DNA from 2 places in the Pseudodesulfovibrio alkaliphilus genome. Region 2 is predicted to be linked to the other one. Evidence: predicted binding sites of a transcription regulator. Region 2 holds the regulator's gene; the other holds the start of a gene.
The links. The regulator sigma-54, encoded in region 2, starts transcription at its own class of promoters, with help from an activator protein. The targets are predictions, from matches to a motif close to CTGGCACGGNNNNTGCTT.
Positions count from the first base shown of each region.

Region 1: nifJ (pyruvate:ferredoxin (flavodoxin) oxidoreductase) is a predicted target of sigma-54. The motif match lies at 3,197-3,214, and genes of this name have one in related genera.

Region 1 is NZ_WODC01000006.1:162,366-169,964, forward strand. Features, by position in the region: gene GKC30_RS10460 (hybrid sensor histidine kinase/response regulator) at 1-936, shown strand, start outside; gene GKC30_RS10465 (sigma-54-dependent transcriptional regulator) at 959-2,404, shown strand; gene GKC30_RS10470 (HU family DNA-binding protein) at 2,595-2,867, shown strand; gene nifJ (pyruvate:ferredoxin (flavodoxin) oxidoreductase) at 3,298-6,897, shown strand; gene GKC30_RS10480 (L-lactate permease) at 7,009-7,599, shown strand, end outside.
Region 2 is NZ_WODC01000007.1:92,203-99,801, forward strand. Features, by position in the region: gene kdsA (3-deoxy-8-phosphooctulonate synthase) at 1-155, shown strand, start outside; gene GKC30_RS11115 (KdsC family phosphatase) at 148-675, shown strand; gene lptC (LPS export ABC transporter periplasmic protein LptC) at 676-1,296, shown strand; gene lptA (lipopolysaccharide transport periplasmic protein LptA) at 1,310-2,182, shown strand; gene lptB (LPS export ABC transporter ATP-binding protein) at 2,183-2,908, shown strand; gene rpoN (RNA polymerase factor sigma-54) at 3,153-4,559, shown strand; gene hpf (ribosome hibernation-promoting factor, HPF/YfiA family) at 4,595-5,134, shown strand; gene GKC30_RS11145 (PTS sugar transporter subunit IIA) at 5,137-5,586, shown strand; gene rapZ (RNase adapter RapZ) at 5,605-6,486, shown strand; gene GKC30_RS11155 (PTS sugar transporter subunit IIA) at 6,489-6,938, shown strand; gene GKC30_RS11160 (PTS sugar transporter subunit IIB) at 6,935-7,399, shown strand; gene GKC30_RS11165 (PTS sugar transporter subunit IIC) at 7,455-7,599, shown strand, end outside.

The DNA of each region.
Region 1 (7,599 bases), on a different contig from region 2:
CTCGCCTTCAGCCGCCCGTCCACCGAGGGGTTCCGGCCCACGGACGCAGGCGCGGTGGTTGCCGAGGCCCTGGGGCTGCTGGAGGCGTCCATGCCGAGCAACATCGAGGTCCGCTCCCGGGTGGCCCCGGATCTGCCCTGCGTACTGGCCGACCCCACCCAGCTGCATCAGGTGGCCATGAATCTATTCACCAACGCCTTCCACGCCCTTCGCGAGACCGGCGGGGTCATTGAGGCGCGTGTCGGCCAGATGGCTCTCGCCGAGGACGAGGCGACGGCCATGGGCATTGAACCGGGCGAACATGTATGCCTGTGCATTGAGGACAACGGGCCGGGCATTCCGCCGGAGATATTGGACAAGATCTTTGACCCCTTTTTCTCCACCAAGGACAAGACCGAGGGTACCGGGCTGGGACTGGCCGTTGTCCACGGCATAGTCAGGAGCCACAGGGGCGGATTGCGGGTTCTGCCCAAGCCGGGCGGAGGCATTGTCTTCGAGGTTTTCCTGCCCCTGGCCGAGGGCATTGATTCGGAGAGCCCGGCGCGGCCGACCGGCCCGGTCCTGCCCGGGGGCCGCATCCTCTTCGTGGAGGACGACCGGGATCAGTTGGAGTCTACTCCCCGCCTACTCGAATCCATGGGCTACCGCGTTACCGCGGCAGACGCCCCGGATCAGGCCCTGGCCCTGGCCGAGGCCCTGCCGTGCCCCTTTGACCTGCTCATCACCGATTATGACATGCCGGGCATGAGCGGCACACAGTTGGCCAGACGGCTGGGGGAGATAGCTCCGCTTCTGCCGGTGGTCCTGGTTTCCGGGCGCGAGGATGCGGCATCTGCGGCCGTCCTCTTGCCCAATATCCGGCAGGTGGTTATCAAGCCCTACGACAAGGACGATCTCGCGGCCGCCATAGCGGGCGCGCTCAAGGTAACGAAGTGACCGGACAAGCGAGGAAGAGGACGTGGCCCACATCCTGGTGATAGACGACGATATCGAGGTCTGCGAGACCCTGGAGAGCCTCATCGGCAGACTCTCGCACGACTGCGACACGGCCCAGACCCTGGGGCGGGGGTTGTCCCTGGCCGAGGGCAAGTCCTATGATGTCGTTTTTCTCGATGTGCGGCTGCCCGACGGGAACGGGCTCGACATACTGCCCCGGCTCATGGCGCTCCCCAATCCTCCCGAGGTGGTCATCCTCACTGGCCAGGGCGACCCGGACGGGGCGGAGATGGCTATCGAGGGCGGAGTGTGGGACTACCTGCTCAAGCCGTCCAGCGTGCGTGAAATCTCGCTCACCCTGGGACGTGCGCTGAAGTATCGGGAAGAGAAGGCGGGCAAGTCGGAGATAGAGTCCCTTGATCTTTCGGATGTGGTGGGCAAGAGCCCGCTGATCCGGGCGAGTTTCGAGTTGCTGGCCCAGGCGGCCCGCACGGACACCAACGTGCTCATCACTGGCGAAACCGGCACGGGCAAGGAGCTTTTCGCCTCCACCATCCACGAGAACTCGCGCCGCCGGGACGGCAGATTTGTTGTGGTGGATTGCGCAGGGCTGACCGAGACCCTGGTGGAGTCCACGCTCTTTGGCCACCGCAAGGGAGCCTTTACCGGAGCGCAGGCCGACCGTATCGGCCTGGTCAAGCTGGCCGACAAGGGCACGCTCTTCCTCGACGAGGTGGGGGAGATGCCCCTGTCCATTCAGAAGGCGTTCTTGCGTGTGCTCCAGGAGCGCACCTTCCGCCCGGTGGGCGATACCAGGGAACAGACCAGTGATTTCCGGCTGGTGGCCGCTACCAATCGCGACCTTGATGTCATGGTGGAGAAGGACCAGTTCCGTGCCGATCTGCTTTTCCGCATCAAGACCATGCGTATCCATCTTCCGCCGTTATCCCAGCGGCCGGAGGACATCCGCTCTCTGGCCCTGTTCCATGTGGAGCGGCTGTGCAGTCAGTACGGCATGGAGCGCAAGAGCTTTGGCTCCAACTTCTTCACCGTGCTCGAAAGCTACAGTTGGCCGGGCAATGTTCGTGAGCTCTTCAATATCCTTGAGCGGGCCGTGATAGCGGCGGGCAACGAGAAGACCATCTACGCCATGCACCTGCCACGCGCCCTGCGCATTGAGGTGGCCAAGGCGCAGATCGAGCGCATGACCGGCTCAGAGGTGGTGCCCGGGAAAAACGTGGGGCTGGTGGACGGCATGGTCGTCCGAAAAATCGGACAGGATGTTTTCGAGGATATCTTCGACCAGGCGCTCCCTTCCCTGCGCGAGTTCAAGGGAACGGCGGAAAAAGTCTATCTGGGCGAGTTGATCCGCCAATCCGGGGGTGATCTGGCACGAATCCTGGAAGTGTCCGGTCTTTCCCGCTCTCATTTGTATTCCCTGCTCAAGAAATATGGGCTGTCCCTCTGACGGGCTGGGGAAAAAACGGACGATTCTCATGTCGGTTGCCGTCAGGAGGTCCGGTTAACCCCCAATAGCCGCAATTTTTTTTGCGCAGGGGCTTTTTTGGGCTTCCTTTCATTTCGTCATGTGTGTATGGAGGGCTAATACTTTTGCGTTCCGTGCACGGAAACCATTTTCATCAACATAGGAGAGACAGATGACCAAAGCAGAACTTGTTGCCAAAATCGCTGAGAAGAACGGCACCTCCAAGGCCCAGGCCGAGGCGTCCATGAATGCCATTCTCGAAGTCATCCAGGCCGAGCTGGCCGCCGGAAACAAGCTGACCCTGACCGGGTTCGGCACCTTCAGCGTCAGCGAGCGCAAGGCACGCACCGGCCGCAACCCCCGTACCGGCGCGGACATCAAGATCCCCGCCTGCAAGGTTGCCCAGTTCAAGCCCGGCAAGGTTCTGAAGGAAGCTGTTAAGTAGTTCGCGCCCGCGCTGTTGGCGAGGGAGCCCTCCCGGTTTTCGGGAGGGCTCCCTCTTTTTTTTTCATGTCCGGGCAGGGGATTGTTTCCTTGTTCTTTCCATGAAAACGGACACGTCTGTTTTTTCGGATTCATTTTCGTGTTGTGTTTTTTTCGTAACAGCCTAACTTTATGGAGCAGAGTCGCCATCAGCCGTAGTCTTCTCCCGATCTTCACGCTGGCAGGGGAGTCCGTTTTTTCGGACGCATTGGCGACCCCCCCCCTGTTCTTATTCCCACCCGACCAGACCCAACGCCCCGTCATGGCGTGATAAATTCCCAAGCAGTTTTTTTGGCATGGATGTTGATTAAGCCGGGCCGGATTGTCCGGTCCGCATGTGACCGCACCCGCGGAATATTTCTGACAACAACGCCTCAGAGGAGAACGACCACATGTCCAAGATGAAAACCATGGACGGCAACACGGCTGCGGCCTGGGTTGCCTACGCCATGAGCGAGACGGCGGCCATTTATCCCATCACTCCCTCGTCCACCATGGGCGAGATCGCGGACGAATGGGCCGCGCAGGGTCGCGAGAACATTTTCGGCCAGAAAGTGCGTATCCGCCAGCTGCAGTCCGAGGCGGGCGCAGCGGGCGCGGTGCACGGAGCACTGGCCGGCGGTGTCCTGACATGCACCTTTACCGCGTCCCAGGGGCTTTTGCTCATGATCCCGAACATGTACAAGATCTCCGGCGAGCTTTTGCCCGGAGTCTTCCATGTCTCGGCCCGGGCCATCGCTGCCCATGCCCTGTCCATTTTCGGCGATCACCAGGATGTCATGGCCTGTCGCCAGACCGGCTTCGCCATGCTTGCCTCGGCCAGCGTCCAGGAGGTCATGGACCTCTCCCTGGTGGCCCATCTGGCCACGGTGGAGGCCAGCGTGCCCTTCCTCAGCTTCTTCGACGGGTTCCGCACCTCCCACGAAATCCAGAAGATTGAAGCCATCGACTATGCGGACATGAAGCCGCTCCTGAACATGGACAAGGTGGCCGCCTTCCGCGCCCGGTCCATGAACCCCGAGCATCCGGACATCCGGGGCACGGCCCAGAACCCCGATATCTACTTCCAGGGTCGCGAGGCGACCAACGCCTACTACGACGCCATCCCTGGCATCGTGGAGGAGTACATGGCCAAGGTTTCGGCCCTGACCGGCAGGAACTACAAGCCCTTTGACTATGTGGGCGCACCCGATGCCGAGCGCGTCGTCATCGCCATGGGCTCCGCCTGCGAGGCCATCGAGGAAGTGGTCAACGCCCTGTGTGCTCGCGGCGAGAAGGTGGGTCTGATCAAGGTCCGGCTGTATCGCCCGTTCTCGGCCAAGCATTTTCTGGCCGTTTTGCCCGCCTCGGCCAGAACAGTGGCCGTGCTCGACCGCACCAAGGAGCCGGGTGCTTTGGGCGATCCGCTCTACCAGGATGTGCGTACAGTGTTCGGCGAGCAGGGCATGAGCCTGAACGTGCTGGCCGGCCGTTACGGCCTGGGCTCCAAGGAGTTCACCCCGGCCATGGTCCAGGCCGTGTACGACAACATGGCCGCTGCCGAGCCCAAGCGCCACTTCACCGTGGGCATTGAGGACGACGTGACCAAGACCTCGCTGGCCGTGCCCGCCGTGGCCGACACCACCCCCGAGGGAACCGTGCAGTGCAAGTTCTGGGGTCTTGGCGCGGACGGCACCGTGGGCGCCAACAAGCAGGCCATCAAGATCATCGGTGACAATACCGATCTCTACGCCCAGGGGTATTTCGCCTACGACTCCAAGAAGTCCGGCGGCATCACCATCTCCCACCTGCGCTTTGGCGAAAAGCCCATCCAGTCCACCTACCTGGTCTCAGCGGCCGACTACATCGCCTGCCACAACCCAAGCTACGTGCACCTCTACGACGTGCTCGACGGCATCAAGGACGGCGGCACTTTTGTTCTCAACTGCCCTTGGACCGCCGAACAGATGGATGCCGAGCTGCCTGCTGCCATGCGCCGGACCATCGCGCAGAAGGGGCTCAAGTTCTACACCGTGGACGCGGTCAAGATCGCCCAGCAGGTGGGGCTTGGCGGGCGCATCAACATGATCATGCAGACCGCATTCTTCAAGCTGGCGGATGTCATTCCCTTTGACCAGGCCGTGGCCCTGCTGAAAGACGGCATCAAGAAGGCTTACGGCAAGAAGGGCGACAAGATCGTCAACATGAACAACGCCGCCGTGGACAGCGCGGTGGACGCCATCGTCGCGATATCCGTGCCCGAAGCATGGAAGACCTTGGCCGACGATGCCCCGGTCGTGCGCAGCGAGCCGGAATACGTGAGCAAGGTCATGCGCCCGGTGCTGGCCCAGAAGGGTGACGATCTCCCTGTTTCTGCATTCAGCGTGGACGGCACCATGCCCTTGGCCACCTCCAGGTTCGAGAAGCGCGGCGTGGCCATCAACGTGCCAGAGTGGATCGCGGACAACTGCATCCAGTGCAACCAGTGCGCCTTTGTCTGTCCTCACTCGGCCTTGCGCTCGGTGCTGGCCACCGACGAGGAGCTTGCCGGCGCTCCGGCGACCTTTACCACCCTTGAGGCCAAGGGCAAGGATGTCAAGGGACTCCGCTTCCGCCTCCAGGTCGCCGCGCTGGACTGCCTGGGCTGCGGCAACTGCGTGGACATCTGCCCGTCCAAGGACAAGGCGCTGGTCATGAAGCCCATCGCCACCCAGACCTCTGAGCAGGTTCCCAACTTCGACTTCACCGAGACCATCTCCTACAAGGACGCCTTCAAGCGCGACACGGTCAAGGGCAGCCAGTTCCGCCAGTCCCTCATGGAGTTCTCTGGCGCGTGCTCGGGCTGCGGCGAGACCCCGTATGTCAAGGTGCTGACCCAGCTCTTCGGCGAGCGCATGGTCATTGCCAACGCCACGGGCTGCTCGTCCATCTGGGGTGCCAGCGCTCCGACCACGCCTTACTGCGTCAATAGCCACGGCCACGGTCCGGCCTGGGGCAACTCGCTCTTCGAGGACGCGGCCGAGTTCGGCTACGGCATCGACATGGCCGTGTCCCATCGCCGCGAGCATCTGGCCCGGCTGGCCGAAAAGGCCCTTGAGTCCGCCTCAGGCGAATTGAAGGAGGCCCTGGCCGGCTGGCTTGCCAACCGCGACGATGCCGATGGCTCCAGCCAGTGGGGCGGCAAACTCAAGGCCGCCCTTGCGGGCGCAACCGATCCGACCTTGGTCGAGATCGCCTCCATGGCCGACCTCTTCACCAAGAAATCGGTCTGGATCTTCGGCGGCGACGGCTGGGCCTACGACATCGGCTACGGCGGCGTGGACCACGTCCTGGCCTCTGGCGAGGATGTCAACATCCTGGTCATGGACACCGAGGTTTACTCCAATACCGGCGGCCAGTCCTCCAAGGCCACGCCCCTTGGCTCCATCGCCAAGTTCGCGGCCGCGGGCAAGACCACGGGCAAGAAAGACCTGGGCCGCATGGCCATGACCTACGGCTACGTCTACGTGGCCCAGGTGGCCATGGGCGCGGACAAGCAGCAGATGCTCAAGGCTTTCCGCGAGGCCGAGGCTTACAAGGGCCCCTCGCTGATCATCGCCTACGCGCCGTGCATCAACCAGGGCATCAAGAAGGGCATGGGCAAGACCCAGTACGAGCAGAAGCTGGCTGTCGATTCCGGCTACTGGCCGCTCTATCGCTTCAATCCCGCTCTGGCGGACGAGGGCAAGAACCCGTTCGTACTCGAATCCAAGGCTCCTGACGGCACCTTGCAGGAGTTCCTCTCCGGTGAAAACCGCTACGCCATGCTGGAGAAGTTCCACCCGGAAATCTCCCAGGCGTTCCGGGCAAAAATAGAAAAGGACTACGCCACGCGTTACGCGATCCTGAGCCACATGGCCGAAGCCGACTTCAGCGCAGCCGCTGAGGACGACGAAGCCGGAAAGGCCGCGTGCGACACGGGTGTGTCGGCCGAAAGCCCCGGCTCCGGCGAGCCGTGCGACGACGGTAGATAGCGTTTGAGGTTTGCGCGGGGTGCGGATTTTTGCGGAGGCTCTGCCTGATCCGCGCCCCGCTTGTTTGTAACAGTGTGAACCCTGGCGTTCACAACAATGGAGGTGTTCATAATGTCTTTGGAGGTTCTTGCTCTCGTTGCGCTGCTCCCTATCCTGGTGGCGCTTGTTCTCATGGTGGGCATGCGCTGGCCCGCCACCAAGGCCATGTCCTTGGCTTGGCTCACCGCTGCCGCCGGAGCCGTCGTCGTCTGGGGGCTGCCTGTCAAATACGTTGCCGCCTTGAGCCTGCAGGGGTTCGTCACGGCCATCGGCATCCTGATCATTGTTTTTGGTGCCATCCTCATCCTGCGCACCCTGCAGCATTCCGGCGGCATGGAGACCATCCAGCACGGGATGCAGAACATCACGCCTGACCGCCGCATCCAGGCGATCATCATCGGGTACATGTTCGCTGCCTTCATCGAGGGCGCGGCAGGCTTTGGCACCCCGGCAGCACTGGCCGCGCCGCTGCTGCTTTCCCTGGGTTTCCCCCCCTTGGCCGCCGCCATCATCTGCCTGGTCTTCAACTCCTTCCCCGTGACCTTCGGCGCAGTCGGAACCCCGGTCGTACTCGGCCTGAAGTTCCTTGCTCCGGGCGTTGATCAGGCCGTGGCCACCGGAGCTGCCGGTGTCAACTTCAGCTCCATGGGTGATTTCATTGCC
Region 2 (7,599 bases):
CTGCGGCCGTGGCCGCGGGAGCGGACGGTATCTTTCTCGAAACCCATCCAGACCCGGACACCGCCCTGTGTGACGGCCCCAACAGTCTGCCTCTGGATCGCGTGGAACTTCTGCTGCGTCGGCTCAAGGCCATATGGGAGCTGGCCGATGCGTGATGGCGTCATGGAGCGTGCCAGCCGCATCCGCCTGCTGGTGCTTGACGTGGACGGCGTGCTGACCGACGGCGGGCTCTACTATGGCGCCGAAGGAATGGTCATGAAACGGTTCAACGTCCAGGACGGATTCGGCATCAAGCTGGCCCAGTCCGTGGGTGTTGAGGTGGGGGTCATCACCGGCCTGGACCAGCCCCCGGTGGCCAGCCGGATCAGGGAACTGGGCATCACCCACTACTACCCAGGAAACCATGACAAACTGCCACATTTCCTCGAGATATGCGAGAAGGCCGGTGTTGAAACGTCCGAAGCCGCCTTCATGGGCGACGACTGGATTGATCTCGCGGTCATGCGCGAAGCCGGGCTGGCCTTGAGTGTGCCCAATGCCATGCCCGAGGTGCTTGAGGCAGCCCACTGGGTGTCGGTCCGTCCCGGCGGACATGGGGCTGTCCGCGAGGCCGTCGCCTTGATCCTGCGCGCCAGAGGACTCGAGGACAGCACACTGAAGCAGTGGGCAGGGTAGATGAAAGGGCGTCCCGGATTATTGCTCATCACGATTTTTCTGGTCGGTCTGCTGGCGGGCATTGTCATCAAGGCCGCCTTCTTCACCGAGCAGATCGTTGAGCCAACGACCGTCCAGCCTGTGACGGAAAAATCCCGGACCCAACTGCTTGACGAGGCCGATATTACAGCCGAGGACATTGAGCTGGTGCAAGGCAAAAAAGGGGCAATGACCTGGAAGCTGCTGGCCACCGAGGCCAAATACAACCAGGAACGCAAGCTGGTGGGCGTGACCCGGCCACAGCTCTCCGCCTATTTCGGCGAGGAGCGTCAAGAGGTGTACGTCAAGGCCGACAGGGGAGAGGTGGATCAGCCCAACGACAACCTGACCCTGTTCGACAACGTCACCGGGCGGTTCGGGGTCATGGCCCTCGACGCGGCGCATCTTGATTATGTAGGGGCCATAGACAAGGTGTATCTCAAGGGGGGCGTGACCGTACGCCGCCCGGACATGACGCTCACGGCAGCAGCCGTGGAGATAGACATGGTCAGCCTCGACCTCAAGGCGGCCGGCGGCGTCGAGGCGCTGTTCGCGCCCAAGGGATTTGACACGAGTCCGTTTCAGGACCAGGGCAGGGAGTAAGCATTTGATAAATATGACACGATGGCTCATTGCTGCGGCCTGTCTGCTCGCCTTTATTTCCCCGGCCTTCGGGGCCGATTGGGGCGAGGTGCGCGAGGCTGCAAGCAATCTCAACGTGCGCGAGGCCCGCTCTCCGCGGAGCGAGCATGTGCTCACCCTGACCAAGGGGCAGCGCGTCAGGGTCGATTTTCCCAAGGACGGCTGGTATGCGGTCTTTGACCTCACCGAGGCCGAGCGCGACGAAAGCCGCGCCCTGGGCTATGCCAATGCTAGGTTTTTGAGCCCTGTGGAGGGCAAAGCCTTGGAGGTGATCGCGTCCCCGTCGGCCGGTGCGCCTCTGCCCGGCGCTACGGACACCGCCCAGACAACAGACTCCGGCCCGGCCCGGGGCGAGGGCTCGGTCAAGGCCCCGGCCGCCCCGACCCCGCCTGCCCCCATCCAGGTGGGCGTCGATCCCAGCCGGGTTCCTGTCAAGATCACCTCGGATCGCATGACCTATGACGAAAACAGCAGGACTGTCACCTTTATCGGCAATGTGGTGGCCGTGCACGGAGAGCTGACCCTTTGGGCCAACCGGCTTTCGGCCTTTCTTTCCTCAAGTACCGGCAAACAGTTTTCCGTGGACGGCATTGAGCGCATCGTGGCCGAAGGGACCGTGCGGGCCAAAAAAGGCAGCACCGAGGGCACCTGCGGCAAGCTGACATATTTCGTGGAGGATCAACTGCTTCGCATGGAGGATGATCCCATGCTCCAGGACGGCCCCAACAGCCTGACCGGCGAGGTGATCAACTTCCATGTCCGCGAGAATCGCAGCGAAGTGGTGGGCGGCAAGGGCAAGCGCGTTAAGGCCATCTTCCTGACCCCCGAAAAGATCAAGGTGCAGTAGATGCCGGACGGACTTGTCGCAGCCAACCTCTCCAAACGCTATGGCCAAAAGGAGGTGGTGCACGGTATCAACCTTGAGGTGCACCGTCGCGAGGTGGTCGGCCTGCTCGGTCCCAATGGGGCAGGCAAGACCACCACGTTCTACATGCTGGTGGGCATCGTGAAGCCCAATACAGGCCATGTTTCCCTTGATGGCGAACCACTGACCGACAGGCCCCTGCACGAGCGGGCCCGCATGGGCGTGAGCTATCTGCCCCAGGAGAGTTCCATTTTCAAGAAACTCTCGGTACGCGAGAATCTCCAGATAATCCTCGAGCAAACGGATCTGCCCCCCGCCGCCCAACACAAGAGGGCCAACGAGTTGCTGGAAATGTTCACCATTACCAAGCTGGCGGACCAGGCGGCCATGTTCCTCTCGGGCGGTGAGCGCCGCAGGCTCGAAATAGCCCGAGCCCTGATCATGGATCCCAAGTTCATCCTGCTCGACGAGCCCTTCGCTGGCATCGACCCCATTGCGGTTATCGACATTCAGGAGATCATCTCCGTGCTGAAGAGCATGGACATCGGCATCCTCATATCAGATCATAATGTTCGGGAAACACTTAACATATGTGACAGAGCCTATCTCGTCTACGAGGGCACGGTCATCCTTGAGGGCAGCCCCGAAGAGATCGTGCAAGACAGTCGCGCCCGTCAGATATATCTGGGTGAGGACTTCCGCCTCTAAACGTCTTTTTTCCCCTTGCATCCGTTCTTGGCGATTTACAGCGGGGTGAATCGTTGGTACACTTTTTTCATGCCGATAATCCTATCTGAATAATGCAAGCTTGTCAGATGGTTATCAGGCAGATATTGCTTCCTGCTTTGATGTGTGGCAGGGTTGAAAGCAGGAGTTGAATGGATCGGTGAAAAAAACTGTCGCGAACCCCCGGCGCGGAGCCATGTGGAGCCCGCGCCGAGAGGTCTAGAATATGGGATTGGAACTCAGGCAGCAACTCAAGCTTTCCCAGCAGCTGGTCATGACACCGCAGCTGCAGCAGGCCATCAAGCTCCTGCAGCTCTCCCGCCTGGAACTGCTCGAAACCGTTCAGCAGGAGCTCATGGAGAATCCCTTTCTCGATGAAGCCGAGGTGGAAACCGAGATTCGCGAGCCCGAGAAACTGACCGAATCCCAGGCCGAGGAGGAGCTTGTCCGTACTGCGGATTGGGAAAACTACCTCGGTGAGTTTTCGAGCACTTCCAAGCAATCCACGGCCCGCGATCTGGAGGTTCCCGAAGAAGGGCTGTCCTTCGAGGCCCGGCTGGCCTCAAAACCATCGCTGGAAGGTCACATCGGCTGGCAGATGCGGCTTTCCGACTTCACCGAACGTGAGTTGTCCATCGGCGAGGTGATTGTCGGCAACCTTGACCACAATGGGTATCTCCAGGCGTCAGCAGAAGAGATGGCGGCCATGGCCGAGGTCGCGCCCGAGGAAGTGGAGTCCGTCGTCCTTCGGGTTCAGCGGCTCGACCCGGTGGGCATCGCTGCGAGAACCCCGCAGGAATGTCTGCTGGTCCAGATGGAAGTGCTCGGCTTCGACGACCCCATCCTGGTTTCCCTGGTCCGCGATCATCTGGAAGACCTTGAAAAGAACCGTTTCAAGCCTCTGGCCCGCAAGTTCAAGATTTCCATGGACGATCTCAAGTCGTACATTGAGCTTTTGCAAACCCTCGACCCGATGCCCGGGTCGCATTTCTCCAGCACCGAGCCGCATTATGTCAGCCCCGATGTCTTCGTTTACAAATACGGGGACGACTTCGTCATCATTCTCAACGAGGACGGACTGCCCAGGCTGCAGATGAACTCCTATTACATGGAAACCATGCAGGGTGCCAGAAACAAGGAGAAGGACTACTTTCAGGAGAAAATGCGCTCGGCCGCCTGGCTGATGAAAAGCCTGTACCAGCGGCAGAGAACATTGTACAAGGTAGTGGAGAGCATTGTCCGCTTTCAGCGTGAATTCTTTGAGGAAGGTGTGACAAAACTCAAACCTCTGATCCTCAAGGAGGTGGCAGAAGATATCGAGATGCACGAGTCCACTGTCAGCCGCATCACCACCAGCAAGTATGTGTCCACCCCACACGGCATCTTCGAGTTGAAGTTCTTCTTCAACAGTGCGCTGGACCTCAACGACGGCTCCCAGGTGGGCTCGGAAAGTGTCAAGGCGCTCATCAAGCAGATGATCGCCGCGGAGGACCAGAAAAAGCCCCTGAGCGATGAGCGTATCGGCGAGATTCTCCAGGAAAAACTGGAGGTGAACATCGCCAGGCGCACGGTTGCAAAATACCGTTCCGCCATGGGCATTGCCTCGTCCTCCAAGAGAAAGCAGTATTTCTAAGGCAGGCTTTCCACACATTCAACCAGGAGGAATGTATGAACATAAGCTTCACTTTCAAGAACTTTGAGCCGTCTGATCATCTCAAGGGATATGCGCAGAAGCGCTTTGAAAAGGTGGGCAAGTATGTTTCCGACGCGGAGGCCGACCTCCAGGTCAACCTGCTGGTGGACAAGTTTCGTCACAAGGCTGATATAATCCTCAATGCCGACGGTATCCACATCTCGGCCTATGAAGATTCCGAAGACATGTACTCGACCATCGACATGGTCCTCGACAAGCTGGAGGCACAGCTGCGACGCATGCGCGAGAAGATGAAGGATCGCAGCAGGCAGGCCCGTGGCAACAAGGTCCAGATGAACTTCATTTCCTATGAAGGCAAGGCGGGAAAACCCGGCCCGACCATTGTGGGAACCGACACATACGAACCCAAGCCCATGTCCGTTGACGAGGCAGCCCTGCAGTTGGACTCCCTCGACAACGAGTTCCTCGTCTTCCGCAATGCGGAGACCGAGGGCGTCAATGTCATCTACAAGCGCAAGAACGGCGACTTCGGTCTGATCGATCCTGGAAATTAAGCATGAAACTCGGTGATTACCTGGACAAGGATCTTGTCCTGTACGATCTCGTCTCCGGCTCCAAGCCGGAGGTACTCGCGGAACTCCTCACCCCGGTGGGGGAGAAATATCCTGAAATGGACACGGACCATGCGGTCCGTGTCCTTCTTGATCGCGAAAACCTGGGCACCACGGGCATAGGCGACGGCATTGCCATCCCCCACGGCAAGCTCGAAGACTTGGAACAGGTCATTGTAGTGGTTGGCAGGAGCGTTTCCGGCGTCGAGTTCACGGCGCTGGACCACAAACCATGCACCATCTTCTTTCTCGTACTCGCCCCGGAAAAAGTGGCCGGCATGCATTTGCGTATCCTCGCCCAGGTTTCACGCGTCCTCAAGGACGAGGCTTTCCGTCGCGAATTCATTGGGGCCGAGGACTTCGAGGCGCTTTGGAAGCTCCTCGAAGAGGTTTAGACCGCCCGGAGTCATGCCGTGACACCTGCCAATACCTTTCCCGTGGTCGTGGTGACCGGCATCTCGGGCTCGGGCAAGAGCACCGCACTTAAGGTTTTCGAGGATCTCGGTTTTTTTTGCATCGACGGCTTGCCGTCAGGCATGTCGGCCAAGATAGCAGGCCTGATCCTCAAACAAGACACGAAGTATCGCGGTTTGGCCCTGGGCATGGATATGCGCCAGCCGGAATTCCTGGAAGGATGGGACATCGCCTTTGAGGAGATGGCCGCCATGGGCATCTCGCCTCAGGTACTCTTTCTCGAAGCGAGGCTGGGCGAGCTGATGCGGCGCTACGCCACCACCCGCAGACCCCACCCCCTGGAGAGCCAGTCGCTGGGATTGGAACAGGCCCTGGAACAGGAGAAGACGCTGCTCGACCCCATTCGCGCCAGCGCTGATCTGGTGCTCGACACCTCGGACTACTCGGTCCACGATCTGCGCCGCGTGATCCAGACAAAGTGGTCGGCCATCGAGGAATTGGGCCGGGGGATGCGGGTACACATCATCACCTTCGGCTTCAAGTACGGAGTTCCGAGCGAAGCGGATTTCGTCTTTGACCTGCGTTTTCTGCCAAACCCCTATTTCGACGAAGCGCTTCGACCGCTTTCGGGTCTGGACAAGACCATCTCCGACTTTGTACTGGGCAGTCAGGTGGGAGTGGAGTTTAATGACAGATTTCTGGAATTTCTGACATATATCCTGCCGCTGTATGCTGACGAGGGGCGCTATCGCATCACCCTGGCCCTGGGTTGCACCGGAGGACGCCATCGCTCGGTGGCCGTGGCCGAATCGGTGCTGGCGACACTGAAGAAAAAAGGGTATGCAGTCACCATAGAACACAGACACATGGAACTGGGATAATCATGGCCGCGAAGAACGAAGACACTTCCATGGTGGGCGTGGTGCTGGTCACACACGGCTCCTTTGGTGAAACTCTGCTTGAGGCGGCCGAGATGGTGCTGGGGCCCCAACAGCACTGTCTGGCCGTCGGCGTGGATGTGGACCGGGGCGTGGACGAATCCATGGAGGCCATCCGCAAGGCCATCAAATCCGTGGAAAAGGGCAGGGGGGTCGTGGCCCTGACCGATCTTTTCGGCGGTTCTCCCACCACCATGAGCCTGTCGCTCATGAAGTCGGAACGGCTTGAGGTCATTACCGGCGTCAATCTGCCCATGCTGGTGGCCACACTGCAGTCCCGGCTCATGGACCTTGACGCCCTGGCCGATAAGGCCATGGATGCCGGAATGCAGGGCATCAAGGTTGCCGGTGCCATGCTCCGCAAGCGGGCCGCAGCCAAGGGCAAGGCGTCATGAATCTGGTTCGCATCGACAACCGCCTTATCCATGGACAGATTATCGAGACATGGCTGCCCTACACGGGCGCGAGCATGGTTGTGGTGGCCAACGACCAGCTGGCCGACGACATCCTTCAGCAGGAGATCATGTCTCTGGCCATCCCCCAGACCATCGCCAGCACCTTCGTCGAGGTGGAGGCGGTGATGGAAGCCATGGCAAGCCTTGGTTCAGACCGCGACCGGATCGATATTCTGGTTCTCTTTTCAAACTGCGCCGACGCCAGACGCGCCTATGATTGCGGTTTCTCCTTTGACGTGTTGAACATCGGCAACGTCCACTACAGTCCCGGCAAACGGCAGGTATCGCCAAGCGTGGCCCTGTCCGCCGATGACGAGGGATGCCTCAGGCACCTCTCGCGCAAGGGAGTAACACTTGATTTCCGCTGTGTGCCCAACGACCCTGTTCAGGTGAGGTTCTAGCCATGGCACTGTCCAACCCCTTTCTCTGGTTCGCTGCGGTCGCTTTTTTTTTGCCCTGTTTTCCCTGTTTCGAGTCTCCCTGACCATCGGGTTGCTCGAACGACCTCTGGTCATCGGCCTGTTTTGGGGATTGGCCACGGGCGATGTGGAGACAAGTCTGTGCATCTCGATTTTTTTCGAGTTGTTTTGGCTTGATCTCA